One region of the Carboxydocella sp. JDF658 genome, then DNA from elsewhere that is predicted to be linked to it. Evidence: riboswitches for the same ligand, from Rfam matches in the RefSeq annotation. Region 1 holds a riboswitch; the other holds the start of a gene.

Region 1 (5,640 bases):
GGCTCTGAAGCGGCTGGAGAGTTATGACTGGCCAGGCAATATCCGCGAGCTGGAAAATGTAATTGAAAGGGCTATGAATCTGGCAGCGGGGCCGCGTCTGCAGGAACAGCATATACTCCTGGAAAGAAATCAGGAAGTGCGCTCAACCCTTCCCAGAAACAATTTTGGGGAAATGCGCACTTTGGCTGAAATTGTTGCTGAAGTGGAGAAAGAAGTTATTCGTCAGGCCCTCAGTCGGTATAAAAGTGGGCGCCAGGCGGCTAAAGCGCTAGGGCTATCTCACACTGCCTTGCAAAATAAAATCAAGAAATATCAGCTGGCCGATGGCAACTAATCTTGCCATCGGCAATTTTCGTTGCCATAATTGGAAACTAATATTGCCAAAATAAAAGAATGGAAACCGGGAACCTTATTAATAAGCTATTCGACAAATCGGCACAATTTTTGCAATAGTAGATGGTGCAGAAATTCAAGGGAGGTATGTTTTTTATGATTATTGGTGTACCCAGAGAGATTAAAAATAATGAAAACCGGGTTGCTATTACTCCGGCAGGTGTTCAGGCAATGGTAGCTGCCGGGCATAAGGTAGTAATTGAAAACAATGCCGGTGTAGGCAGCGGTATTAGCAACGAAGAATACATTGCTGCTGGGGCGGAAATTCTGGCCACTCCTCAGGAAGTATTTGCTGCTGCCGATATGATTATGAAGGTAAAAGAGCCCCTGCCGCAGGAATATGACCTTTTCAAAGAAGGCCAGGTTTTGTTCACCTATCTGCATCTGGCTCCCGAACCGGAACTGACCCGGGCCCTGCTGGCCAAGAAGGTAGTGGGCATTGCTTACGAAACCGTTGAGCTGGACAACCACACCCTGCCCCTCTTGACTCCCATGTCTGAAGTGGCCGGCCGGATGGCAGTGCAAATCGGTGCCCGTTTCCTTGAAAAACCCCAGGGTGGCAAGGGTATCCTGCTGGGCGGTGTGCCCGGGGTACCTGCTGCTGATGTAGTGATTATCGGTGGCGGTGTGGTAGGTACCAATGCTGCCAAGATGGCTATGGGTATGGGTGCTCAGGTAACCATCATCGACAAGAGCGCTGACCGTCTCCGTTACCTGGATGATATTTTCGGTGGCCGCATTAAAACCCTGATGTCTAACTCCTACAACATCGAACGGGCTGTGCGTTTTGCTGACCTGCTCATCGGGGCGGTTCTGATTCCGGGAGCAAGGGCGCCCAAACTGGTTACCGAAGAAATGGTCAAGCAAATGAAACCCGGTTCCGTAATCGTCGACGTAGCCATTGACCAGGGTGGTTCAGTAGAAACTATTGACCGGGTAACAACTCACAGTGATCCGGTTTACGAAAAACACGGTGTGATTCACTATGCTGTAGCTAACATGCCTGGTGCTGTGGCCCGAACTTCTACTTTTGCCCTGACCAATGTTACCTTGCCGTATGCTCTGGAACTGGCCAACAAAGGCTGGGAAAAAGCTGTACGGGAAAGCAAGCCTCTGGCCCGTGGAGTTAATACTGTCGATGGTAAGCTGACCTATCAGGCAGTAGCTGAGGCTCTGGATCTGCCCTATACACCTTTGACCGAAGTCTTACCTGGCGTACAACTCTAATGAAAAATAACAGCCCCCATCCCTGCGGATGGGGGCTTTAGGATTCGCATTAAAAAGGTTCGAACCTCCAACTTCGAACCTCGAACTTCGTATATGGGGTGACCGATGGGAGTCGAACCCACGCATGCAGGGGCCACAACCCTGTGCCTTAACCACTTGGCGACGGTCACCATAAATAAATGGCGCGCCCGGCAGGACTCGAACCTGCGACACTCTGCTTAGAAGGCAGATGCTCTATCCAGCTGAGCTACGGGCGCAGTCTATATGCAAATAAAATAAATGGCAGGGGAGACAGGACTCGAACCCGCAACCTACGGTTTTGGAGACCGCCGCTCTACCAATTGAGCTACTCCCCTACATAAATGGCGCGCCCGGCAGGATTCGAACCTGCGACCACCAGATTCGTAGTCTGTTACTCTATCCAGCTGAGCTACGGGCGCATGTTGTATGGAGCGGAAGACGGGATTCGAACCCGCGACCCTCGCCTTGGCAAGGCGATGCTCTACCACTGAGCCACTTCCGCATTATATAGTTCGCTTGATTATAAACTTCGCATTACTGCGTCAGCTGTCGCTGCGGCATCCTCGACGTACCTCCAGTACGCCTCCGGTGCCTCGCTCCAGCTTCCTTGTACTGCTCGTTTCTAATCAAGCTCAATGAGCAAGCTGACGATTTCGAACCTCGCACCTCGAACTTCGAATAGTGGTGAGCCATGCTGGACTCGAACCAGCGACACCCTGATTAAAAGTCAGGTGCTCTACCTACTGAGCTAATGGCTCACATTGGAAATGGCTGGGGTGGCTGGATTCGAACCAACGCATGGCGGAGTCAAAGTCCGCTGCCTTACCGCTTGGCTACACCCCAGCGGAGATGGCGGAGCAGACGGGATTCGAACCCGCGACCTCCTGCGTGACAGGCAGGCATCCTAGACCAGGCTAGACCACTGCTCCGCGTATGGTGGGCGATGACAGGATCGAACTGCCGACCCCCTGCTTGTAAGGCAGGTGCTCTCCCAGCTGAGCTAATCGCCCATGATGGTGACCCCTACGGGATTCGAACCCGTGTTACCGCCGTGAAAGGGCGGTGTCTTAGACCACTTGACCAAGGGGCCGTTACCGAACTCGTCAGCGACATTTGATAGTTTATCGCATTCCGGCCCACTCTGCAATGGCAAGTAGATTCGATTTTAATAGTTTATTCCCGACATTCTTATATTTTCTCCGAAATACAATGGAATATTCCTCGGTACAAAAAATTTTTGCAGAAACTTTTATTGACAAATCCGATGGGAAAACTTAAAATTAAGAAGACGACCTTATCAAGAGTGGTGGAGGGACTGGCCCGATGAAACCCGGCAACCGGCTGGTAAACCAGCGTCCTGGTGCCAATTCCTGTAGATAAGGCGGTTTTGTGCAAACAAGACCTGCCTTGGGCAGGTTTTTTTCTTATCCAAAAGGATAAAGTAAATGGAGGAGGTAGAAGGAAATGCAGCTGGAAACTATTCTGGCTCAGCTAGGGGTTCGCAAGGATCAGGGGACAGGCAGTATTACCATGCCTATCTATCAAACGGCCACTTTTGCTCATCCTGCCCCAGGGCAATCTACCGGTTTTGACTATTCCCGTTCCGGCAACCCTACCCGGCAGGTGCTGGAAGAAGCTATTGCCGCTTTAGAGGGCGGGTGTAGAGGTTTTGCCTTTAGTTCCGGCATGGCGGCTTTGACAGCAGTCTTTCAAATATTTAAGCCAGGAGATAGAATCCTGGTTTGTGATGATTTATATGGCGGTACCTATCGTCTGTTTGAACAGATCCTGCGTCCTCTCGGACTGGCCTTTACCTATCTGGATTTCAGTAATACCAGCGAGGCGGACTGGGAAAACTATGCAGGTCAGGATGTAAAGGCGGTATTTATTGAAACCCCTACTAATCCGTTGATGAAAATCTATCCATTATCCCGCCTGGCCCAATTCTGCCAGCGGCATCAATTATTATTGCTAGTAGATAATACTTTTATGACTCCCCTGCGCCAGCGTCCCCTATTGCTGGGGGCGGATATCGTTATTCATAGTGCCAGCAAATATCTGGGTGGGCACAATGATTTGATTGCAGGCCTGGTCGCAGTCAAGGACCCTGAGCTGGCGGAACGGGTGTATTTTTATCAGAATGCCTGCGGAGCTATACTGGGACCACAGGATAGCTGGTTGTTGCTGCGCGGCCTGAAGACTCTGGCGGTACGGCTGGAACGTCAGGAGCAAAATGCAGCCGGAATAGCTTCTTATTTAAATAAACACCCGAGGGTAAGAAAAGTCTGGTATCCTGGCCTGGCAGAGCATCCGGGAAGAGAGTGGCATTTTGCTCAGGCCAGCGGGCCAGGAGCTATGGTGTCTTTTGAAGTGGAATCAAAGGAGCTGGCATTAGAGGTCTTAAGCAAAATCAGACTTATTTCGTTTGCGGAAAGCTTAGGCGGAGTAGAATCGCTGTTGACTTATCCTGAAACCCAGACCCATGCGGATATCCCGGAAACAGAGAGAAGGAATAGGGGTATTACTGATTGTTTGTTGCGCTTATCAGTTGGCCTGGAGCATCTGGAAGATTTGCTGGCAGATCTGGAACAAGCTCTAGGCGGGGAGGTATAGAAAATGGAACGCGATTTAAAGGAAAAAAGTCTTTACGTTCATGCGGGTCCGCGGGGTGATAAACATACAGGTGCCGTAAATGTCCCTGTTTATCTCACCAGTACCTTTGACCAGGAGGAATTGCCTGCTCGCAAACCCTATGAATACAGCCGGGGCCAGAACCCTACCCGGGAAGCTCTGGAACAGGCTATTGCCAGACTGGAAGGGGGTAAATACGGTTTTGCTTTCAGCTCCGGGATGGCGGCTATCTCTACAGCTCTCTGTTTATTCGCGACCGGGGAGCATGTACTGGTGACGGAAGATTGTTATGGTGGTACTTACAGGATTTTGACCAAATTCTTTGCCCGCTATGGGGTGGAATTTGATTTTGTGGATACTACCGATCTGGAACAGGTAAAAAAGGCGATAAAACCCAATACCAGAGGGATTTTTGTGGAATCGCCCAGCAATCCCCTGATGCGGATTACCGACCTGGCGGCTTTGAGCCAGCTGGCCCGGGAAAAGGGGCTGATTACCCTGATTGATAATACCTTTGCTACCCCTTATTTGCAAAAACCCCTGGCGTTAGGCATTGATGTGGTGATCCACAGTGCGACCAAATACATCGGGGGACATAGTGACCTGCTGGCGGGTCTGATTGTGGTCAATGATGAACAGCTGGCCCGGCAAATCAAGCTGGTTCAGATGGCCTTTGGGGCAGTTCTCAGTCCTTTTGACTCCTACCTGACCTTGCGGGGGCTAAAAACCCTGGCTATTCGCATGGAACAGCAGCAAAGCAACGCCCGGGAACTGGCCCTCTGGCTGCGGGATAGAAAAAAGGTGAAAAGGGTGTATTATCCCGGCTTCAGCGACCATCCCGGTGCGGAAATTCACCAGCGCCAGGCCCGGGGACCAGGAGCAGTGATCACCATTGATCTGGGCAGTGAAGAAGAAGCCATTGCCTTTATTAATTCTACCAGCATTCCGGTCATCGGGCCTAGTTTGGGCGGAGTAGAAACCATTATCACCCATCCTTTTTCCATGTCCCATGCCGGTATTCCGGCGGAAATCAAGAACCGGCTGGGAATTACGCCGGGACTGGTGCGAATTTCGGTAGGGATAGAAGAAGTTGAGGATTTGAAACAGGATTTTTCAGCTCTGGACCGATAATTGCAATTATTTTTAGTCACGTGTCTGCCAGAAAAAACTCCCCTGAACTTTCTGTTCAGGGGAGCCTTGTTAGCTCTCAAATAACACATTGGCATTATAACCGGAACCGCCCGTTTGCCGCATCAGGTCTTTGAAAGTCTTGGGCTGAACGGTACGGATGGGAATTTGTTTGCCGCAGACCGAGCAAATAATGCGCCGTTTCCCCGAAATCGGCTCTCTCTTGGTGATGAGTGTGTC
Region 2 (5,640 bases), on a different contig from region 1:
GGACATCGTGGCTCTAGCCCGGGCTGCTGCTGAAGCAGGGGCTGATGCCCTTTCCCTGATCAATACCTTGCAGGGAATGGCCATTGATATCCGGCGCCGACGGCCGGTACTGGCCAATATTTTTGGGGGTCTGGCCGGACCGGCCATCAAGCCGGTGGCTTTGCGCTGCGTCTGGCAGGTTCATCAGGCTTTACCGGAAATGCCTCTGCTCGGTGGCGGAGGTATTATGAGCGGGGAGGATGCCATCGAATTTTTCCTGGCCGGTGCCAGTGCGGTCAGCATCGGTACTGCTACCCTGGTGGACCCCCGGGCTCCCTGGCGGATCCTGGCGGAAATCGAGGAGTTCTGCCGCCGGGAAGGGGTCAGGGATTTGGGTGAACTCATCGGGGCCGCCCACAGGAAGGAGGAATAATGGCCGTGGAAAAACTGATTCTGGCCCTGGATGTAGATACACTGGCGGAAGCCCAGCGCCTGGTCAGCCTCACTGCCGACTATGTAGGTATGTACAAAGTGGGGATGCAGCTTTATTATAGCTGTGGCCCTGAGTTGCTCAGCTGGTTTCGCCAGAATAACCTCAGAGTCTTTCTCGACCTGAAACTGCATGATATTCCCAATACTGTGGAACAGGCCAGCCGGGTTCTGACCAGCTATGGGGTGGAGATGTTCAATGTCCATGCCGCCGGGGGACCAATCATGCTGAAAGCAGCTCTGGCCGGGGCTCAGGCCGGTGCAGTAGCAGGCAAGCGGCCACTGTTGCTGGCGGTTACCGTCCTGACCAGTTTTAGCCAGAGCGAATGGGAAGCCACTCTGGGGCAAAAAGAGGAAATCGGCCAGCGCGTCCAGGCCTGGGCCCGCCTGGCCAGGCAATGCGGCCTGGATGGCGTGGTAGCTTCTTCCCGGGAACTGCCTTTAATACAGCAAGCCTGTGGCCCTGAGTTCGTTACTGTTATCCCCGGCATCCGTCCTCTTTGGGCGGCAGCAGGGGACCAGCAGCGCATCATGACCCCGGCCCAGGCTCTGCGGGCAGGGGCCCATTATCTGGTGGTAGGACGGCCGATTACCGGCAGTGCTGATCCTCGCGAGGCAGCACGCCGGGTGGCAGAGGAAATGGCTGAGGCTCTAGCAGAGGGAGGTAGATGAGATGTTAAGTCAGGCTGATGTGATTGCCATTTTCGAGAAATGTGGTGCTTTACTGCAGGGACATTTTTTGCTGACCTCAGGAAAACACAGTGACCGCTACCTGCAATGCGCCCAGGTTTTACAATACCCTGAATATACCCGCATGATCTGTGCCAGTCTGGTGGAACAACTGGGGGAAGAACCGGAAATAGATGTGGTAGTAGGACCGGCTATGGGTGGAGTGATCGTAGCTTATGAAATCGGACGGCAGCTGGGCAAACGGGCTCTGTTCACGGAACGGGAAGAGGGGAAAATGCGGTTGCGCCGCAATTTCAGCATCAGGCCGGGAGAACGGGTGCTGGTGGTAGAAGATGTTATCACCACCGGCGGTTCTGTTCAAGAGGTTATTGATGTGGTCAAAGCGGCAGGAGGAGAAGTGGTAGGGGTAGCCGTTCTGGTGGACCGCAGTAACGGCAGGGCTGATTTTGGCGTACCCCTCTACAAGGCACTAACTGTGGCAGCAGTGGCCTGGGAACCGGAAGTCTGTCCCCTTTGCCAGGCCGGGGAACCGGCAGTCAAACCGGGTTCGCGGGGTTTAAAATGAGAGAGAGGTCCCGGATTTGGGACCTCTTTTCCTTTACAGGGGCAGAACTGCTCCCTGATACTTCTCTTCAATGAATTTCTTGATTTCCGGGCTGAGCAGGACTTCACCCAGAGCCTTGATAGCTTCCTTGTTCTCGTCCCCTTTACGAACAGCGATAATATTGCCAAAGGTTTGGGCAGCCTCACTGTTTTTGTCTTCAGAAACCAGGGCATCCTTACCGGCGTTCAAACCGGCCTCGACAGCATAGTTACCATTGATGACTGCCAGATCCACATCAGGCAGGGAACGGGGAATCTGGGCGGCATCCAGTTCCTGGATTTCCAGCTGTTTGGGGTTTTCGATAATGTCCTGTTTGGTGGCCTTTAAGCCTACTCCGGGCTTGACTTTGATCAGACCGGCCTTTTCCAGCAGGAGCAGAGCCCGGGCTTCATTGGTGGGGTCATTGGGCACTGCGATTTTGGCCTTTTCCGGCAGTTGAGCCAGGTCTTTGACTTTACCGGGGTAGATACCCATCGGCTCGAAGTGAACTTTGACGGTATAAGTCAGATCCAGCTTGTTTTCCTTACTGAAGTCCTCCAGATAGGGGACGTGCTGGAAGTAATTGGCATCCAATTCACCATTAGCCAGGGCTTTGTTAGGCAAGATGTAGTCAGTAAACTCCACAATTTCCAGCTTGATGCCTTTTTTCTCCAGCAGCGGCTTGGCTGCTTCCAGAATTTCCTTGTGGGGAACGGGGGTGGCACCTACTTTAAGTACTACTGTTTCTTTGGCAGCGGGTTGTTCAGCTGCCTTTTCCTGCTGGCTGCCACAGCCGCTGATTAATCCTGCCAGCAGGGCCAGACCGGTGATGAGAGTCAGAGCTTTGCGTTTGAACATTTTTGTTACCTCCTTATTTATGTTTTTTATTGTATAGCTTGGCAAGATAGTTGCCAAAACTTTGAATGACTTGGACCAGAATAACCAGCACCGCGATGGTGGCCAGCATGATCTCGGTCTTATAGCGATAATATCCGTATTTGACCGCCAGGTCTCCCAGACCGCCGCCGCCGACAAAACCAGCCATGGCTGAATAACCGATGAGGGTAATGGCTGTAATGGTGGCACCCAGAATCAGTGAAGGGATGGATTCTGGCAACAGGACTTTAAAAATTATCTGGAGCGGGGTTGCTCCCATGGCTAAAGCTGCTTCCACCAGGCCGCGGTCCACTTCTTTGAGAGATGTTTCGACCATCCGGCCGACAAAAGGAACAGCACCAATGACCAGGGGCACTGTGGCAGCAGTAGTGCCAATAGATGTTCCCACCAGTAACCGGGTCAGAGGGATAACTGCCACCAGCAGGATAATAAAAGGGATGGAGCGGGTGGCATTGACGATAGCTCCCAGAGTCCGGTTGAGGAGAGGGCTTTCCCAGATGTGTCCTTTTTCAGTTGTTACCAGGATTACTCCCAAGGGCAAACCAAAGATATAGGATAGTACCAGAGCGATGCCGGTCATATACAGGGTTTCCCCCAGGCCTACCCAGAGCAGTTGCAATTCATTAGAACTCATATTCCAGCACCTCCACCTTTAGCCCGGTTGTGTGTAAGTAGCTAAGGGCCTTTTCCACTTCTAGGGAGTCACCGCTGATGTCCAGAGTCAGGATGCCCAGGGGTTGTCCCTTGATATAGTCGATATTGCCGGCCATGATATTTACTGTTACAGCGAATTTTTGCCCCAGGGTGGCCACTATCGGTTCAGCGGCATTGACGCCGGTAAAGACAAGCCGAACCAGGCGGTGAAAACCGGGCCGGTGGACAATCTGCCGGTAGAAGTCTGATGGCAGGTCCAGCTGATACAGGCTTTCGATAAAGGCTCTGGTGGTCTCCCGGGTGGGGTGGGCAAACACATCCAGTACCGGGCCGGATTCGATAATTTCTCCAGCTTCCATGACATAGACGGTATCACAGATTTCTTTGATCACATCCATTTCATGGGTGATAAGTAAAATGGTCAGTCCCAGCCGCTGATTGATATCCAGCAATAATTGCAGGATAGACCGGGTGGTGGCAGGGTCTAAGGCTGAGGTTGCCTCATCGCATAACAGGACACTGGGATTGCTGGCCAGAGCCCTGGCGATGCCAACCCGCTGTTTTTGGCCTCCACTGAGCTGGGCCGGATAGTTGTCGGCCCGATCGGTCAAGCCAACCAGCTCCAGCAATTCATCGACGCGCTTTTTGATTTCCGCCCGGGGTACACCGGCGATTTCCAGGGGGAAGGCGATATTTTCCCGCACGGTACGAGAAGAAAGTAAGTTAAAATGCTGAAAAATCATGCCCATTTTGCGCCGGGCCTGGCGCAGCTGTTCACCCCGCAAGCTGGTAATCTCCTGTCCATCGACGACAATGGTACCTGAAGTCGGAGTTTCCAGCAGGTTGACACAGCGGATGAGTGTACTTTTTCCGGCACCGCTGTAACCGATGATGCCGGCGATTTCCCCTTTGGATACAGACAGGTTAATATTTTTCAGGGCTTGTACCGGTCCATTGGGGCCTTGAAAAACTTTACTTAGTTCAGTAATTCTGATCATTGCTACCTCTCCTGTGCTAAAAATTAAAGGCACCCGAGAGGTGCCTTTTTATACAGGTTACCTCTCTTATCTCTCAGGCAGTTTGCCTGCAGGAATTGGCACATTTCCGTCTCATAGACGGCTGTTGCCGGGTTTCATCGGGCCAGTCCCTCCACCTCTCTGGATAAGAGTCTTATCCCTATGCGTTTATCGTAAGCCAACGATAAATAAATTATCAGGTATTACAGGAAGTGTCAAGAGTTAAAACTCAATTTTTATTAATTTATTTTCCCAGGTACGTAAAATGGCATGATCTTTGGCTATTACTTTAGCGTAGTCAGGACTAACAGGGATTTTACCAAGACCACCTGGTGCGTTTACGATATACTGGGGAACTGCCAGGCCAGAAGTTTGGCCTCGCAATTGGTCAATAATTTTTATTCCTGTGGTAATGGGGACACTGAAGTGAGCTGTACCCAGTACTTTTTTGGGATGGAAGATATAATAGGGACGGATTCGAACCTTGAGTAACTCCTGGTTCAGCTTTTTCATGACATGAGGATTATCATTAATACCCCTTAATAACACGGCCTGGTTGCCCAGCACCACTCCGGCCTTAATCAGGCGGTCAATGGCCTGTTTAGCTTCAGGGGTGACCTCTCGGGGATGGTTGAACTGGGTATTTATATATATAGGCGGATGCTTTTCTAATATAGCGGCCAGCTCTGGAGTAATGCGCTGGGGCAGGGTTACCGGTGCCCTGGTGCCGATGCGCTTGATTTCCACATGGGGAATCCGATCCAGCTCGGTTAATAACCAGTCCAGACGGGAATCGGAAAGCAACAGGGCATCACCGCCGGTAATCAGCACATCCCGGATTTCCGGGTTTTTCCGAATGTAATCCAGGGCCTGTTCCAGCTGATCCAGGGCCAGATGGCGATCGATTGTACCGATATTGCGTCTTCGCTGGCAATGCCGGCAGTACATGGCACACTGGTTGGTAACATTGATAATTAATCGATCAGGATAACGCCTGGTAATGCCGGGAGCAGGGGAAGAGTATTCTTCACCCATGGGATCAAGTTCTCCTTTTTCATCCTGCAGTTCCTGGATTTGAGGGATGGCTTGCAGACGCACCGGATCATCGGGGTTGTTCCAGTCCATTACAGCCAGGTAATATGGTGAAATGGCCCAGCGAAACCTTTTTCCAATGGTGTTTAAATCAGCTATCTTTTTTTCGGATAAAGGAATAAATTGCGCCAGTTGCTCCGCTGTAGTAATACGGTTACTGATTTGCCATTTCCAGTCCTGCCAGTTATGTTCTGAAGCTTGAAATGCTGTCAGGATACGTTCCTTTTGCTGAAGGAATTG

Evidence for each region. A riboswitch is a leader RNA that binds a small molecule or an ion and turns the genes downstream of it on or off. The one in region 1 is predicted to bind S-adenosylmethionine.
Region 2: linked by a shared signal. The riboswitch ahead of JDF658_RS04485 (methionine ABC transporter ATP-binding protein) and the one ahead of JDF658_RS07020 (PLP-dependent aspartate aminotransferase family protein) in region 1 are both predicted to bind S-adenosylmethionine.

The regions. Positions count from the first base shown of each region.
Region 1 covers NZ_BDLR01000034.1:22,857-28,496, forward strand. Annotated here, with positions in the region: gene JDF658_RS06960 (sigma-54-dependent Fis family transcriptional regulator) at 1-334, shown strand, start outside; gene ald (alanine dehydrogenase) at 490-1,620, shown strand; tRNA gene JDF658_RS06970 (tRNA-His) at 1,715-1,790, opposite strand; tRNA gene JDF658_RS06975 (tRNA-Arg) at 1,801-1,877, opposite strand; tRNA gene JDF658_RS06980 (tRNA-Trp) at 1,901-1,976, opposite strand; tRNA gene JDF658_RS06985 (tRNA-Arg) at 1,984-2,060, opposite strand; tRNA gene JDF658_RS06990 (tRNA-Gly) at 2,069-2,143, opposite strand; tRNA gene JDF658_RS06995 (tRNA-Lys) at 2,324-2,399, opposite strand; tRNA gene JDF658_RS07000 (tRNA-Gln) at 2,410-2,484, opposite strand; tRNA gene JDF658_RS07005 (tRNA-Asp) at 2,492-2,570, opposite strand; tRNA gene JDF658_RS07010 (tRNA-Val) at 2,576-2,651, opposite strand; tRNA gene JDF658_RS07015 (tRNA-Glu) at 2,656-2,731, opposite strand; SAM riboswitch class I at 2,933-3,024, shown strand; gene JDF658_RS07020 (PLP-dependent aspartate aminotransferase family protein) at 3,106-4,254, shown strand; gene JDF658_RS07025 (PLP-dependent aspartate aminotransferase family protein) at 4,258-5,403, shown strand; gene JDF658_RS07030 (hypothetical protein) at 5,473-5,640, opposite strand, start outside.
Region 2 covers NZ_BDLR01000023.1:70,283-75,922, forward strand. Annotated here, with positions in the region: gene JDF658_RS04460 (dihydroorotate dehydrogenase) at 1-412, shown strand, start outside; gene pyrF (orotidine-5'-phosphate decarboxylase) at 412-1,140, shown strand; gene pyrE (orotate phosphoribosyltransferase) at 1,142-1,723, shown strand; gene JDF658_RS04475 (MetQ/NlpA family ABC transporter substrate-binding protein) at 1,757-2,599, opposite strand; gene JDF658_RS04480 (methionine ABC transporter permease) at 2,613-3,272, opposite strand; gene JDF658_RS04485 (methionine ABC transporter ATP-binding protein) at 3,262-4,290, opposite strand; SAM riboswitch class I at 4,354-4,460, opposite strand; gene eam (glutamate 2,3-aminomutase) at 4,531-5,640, opposite strand, start outside.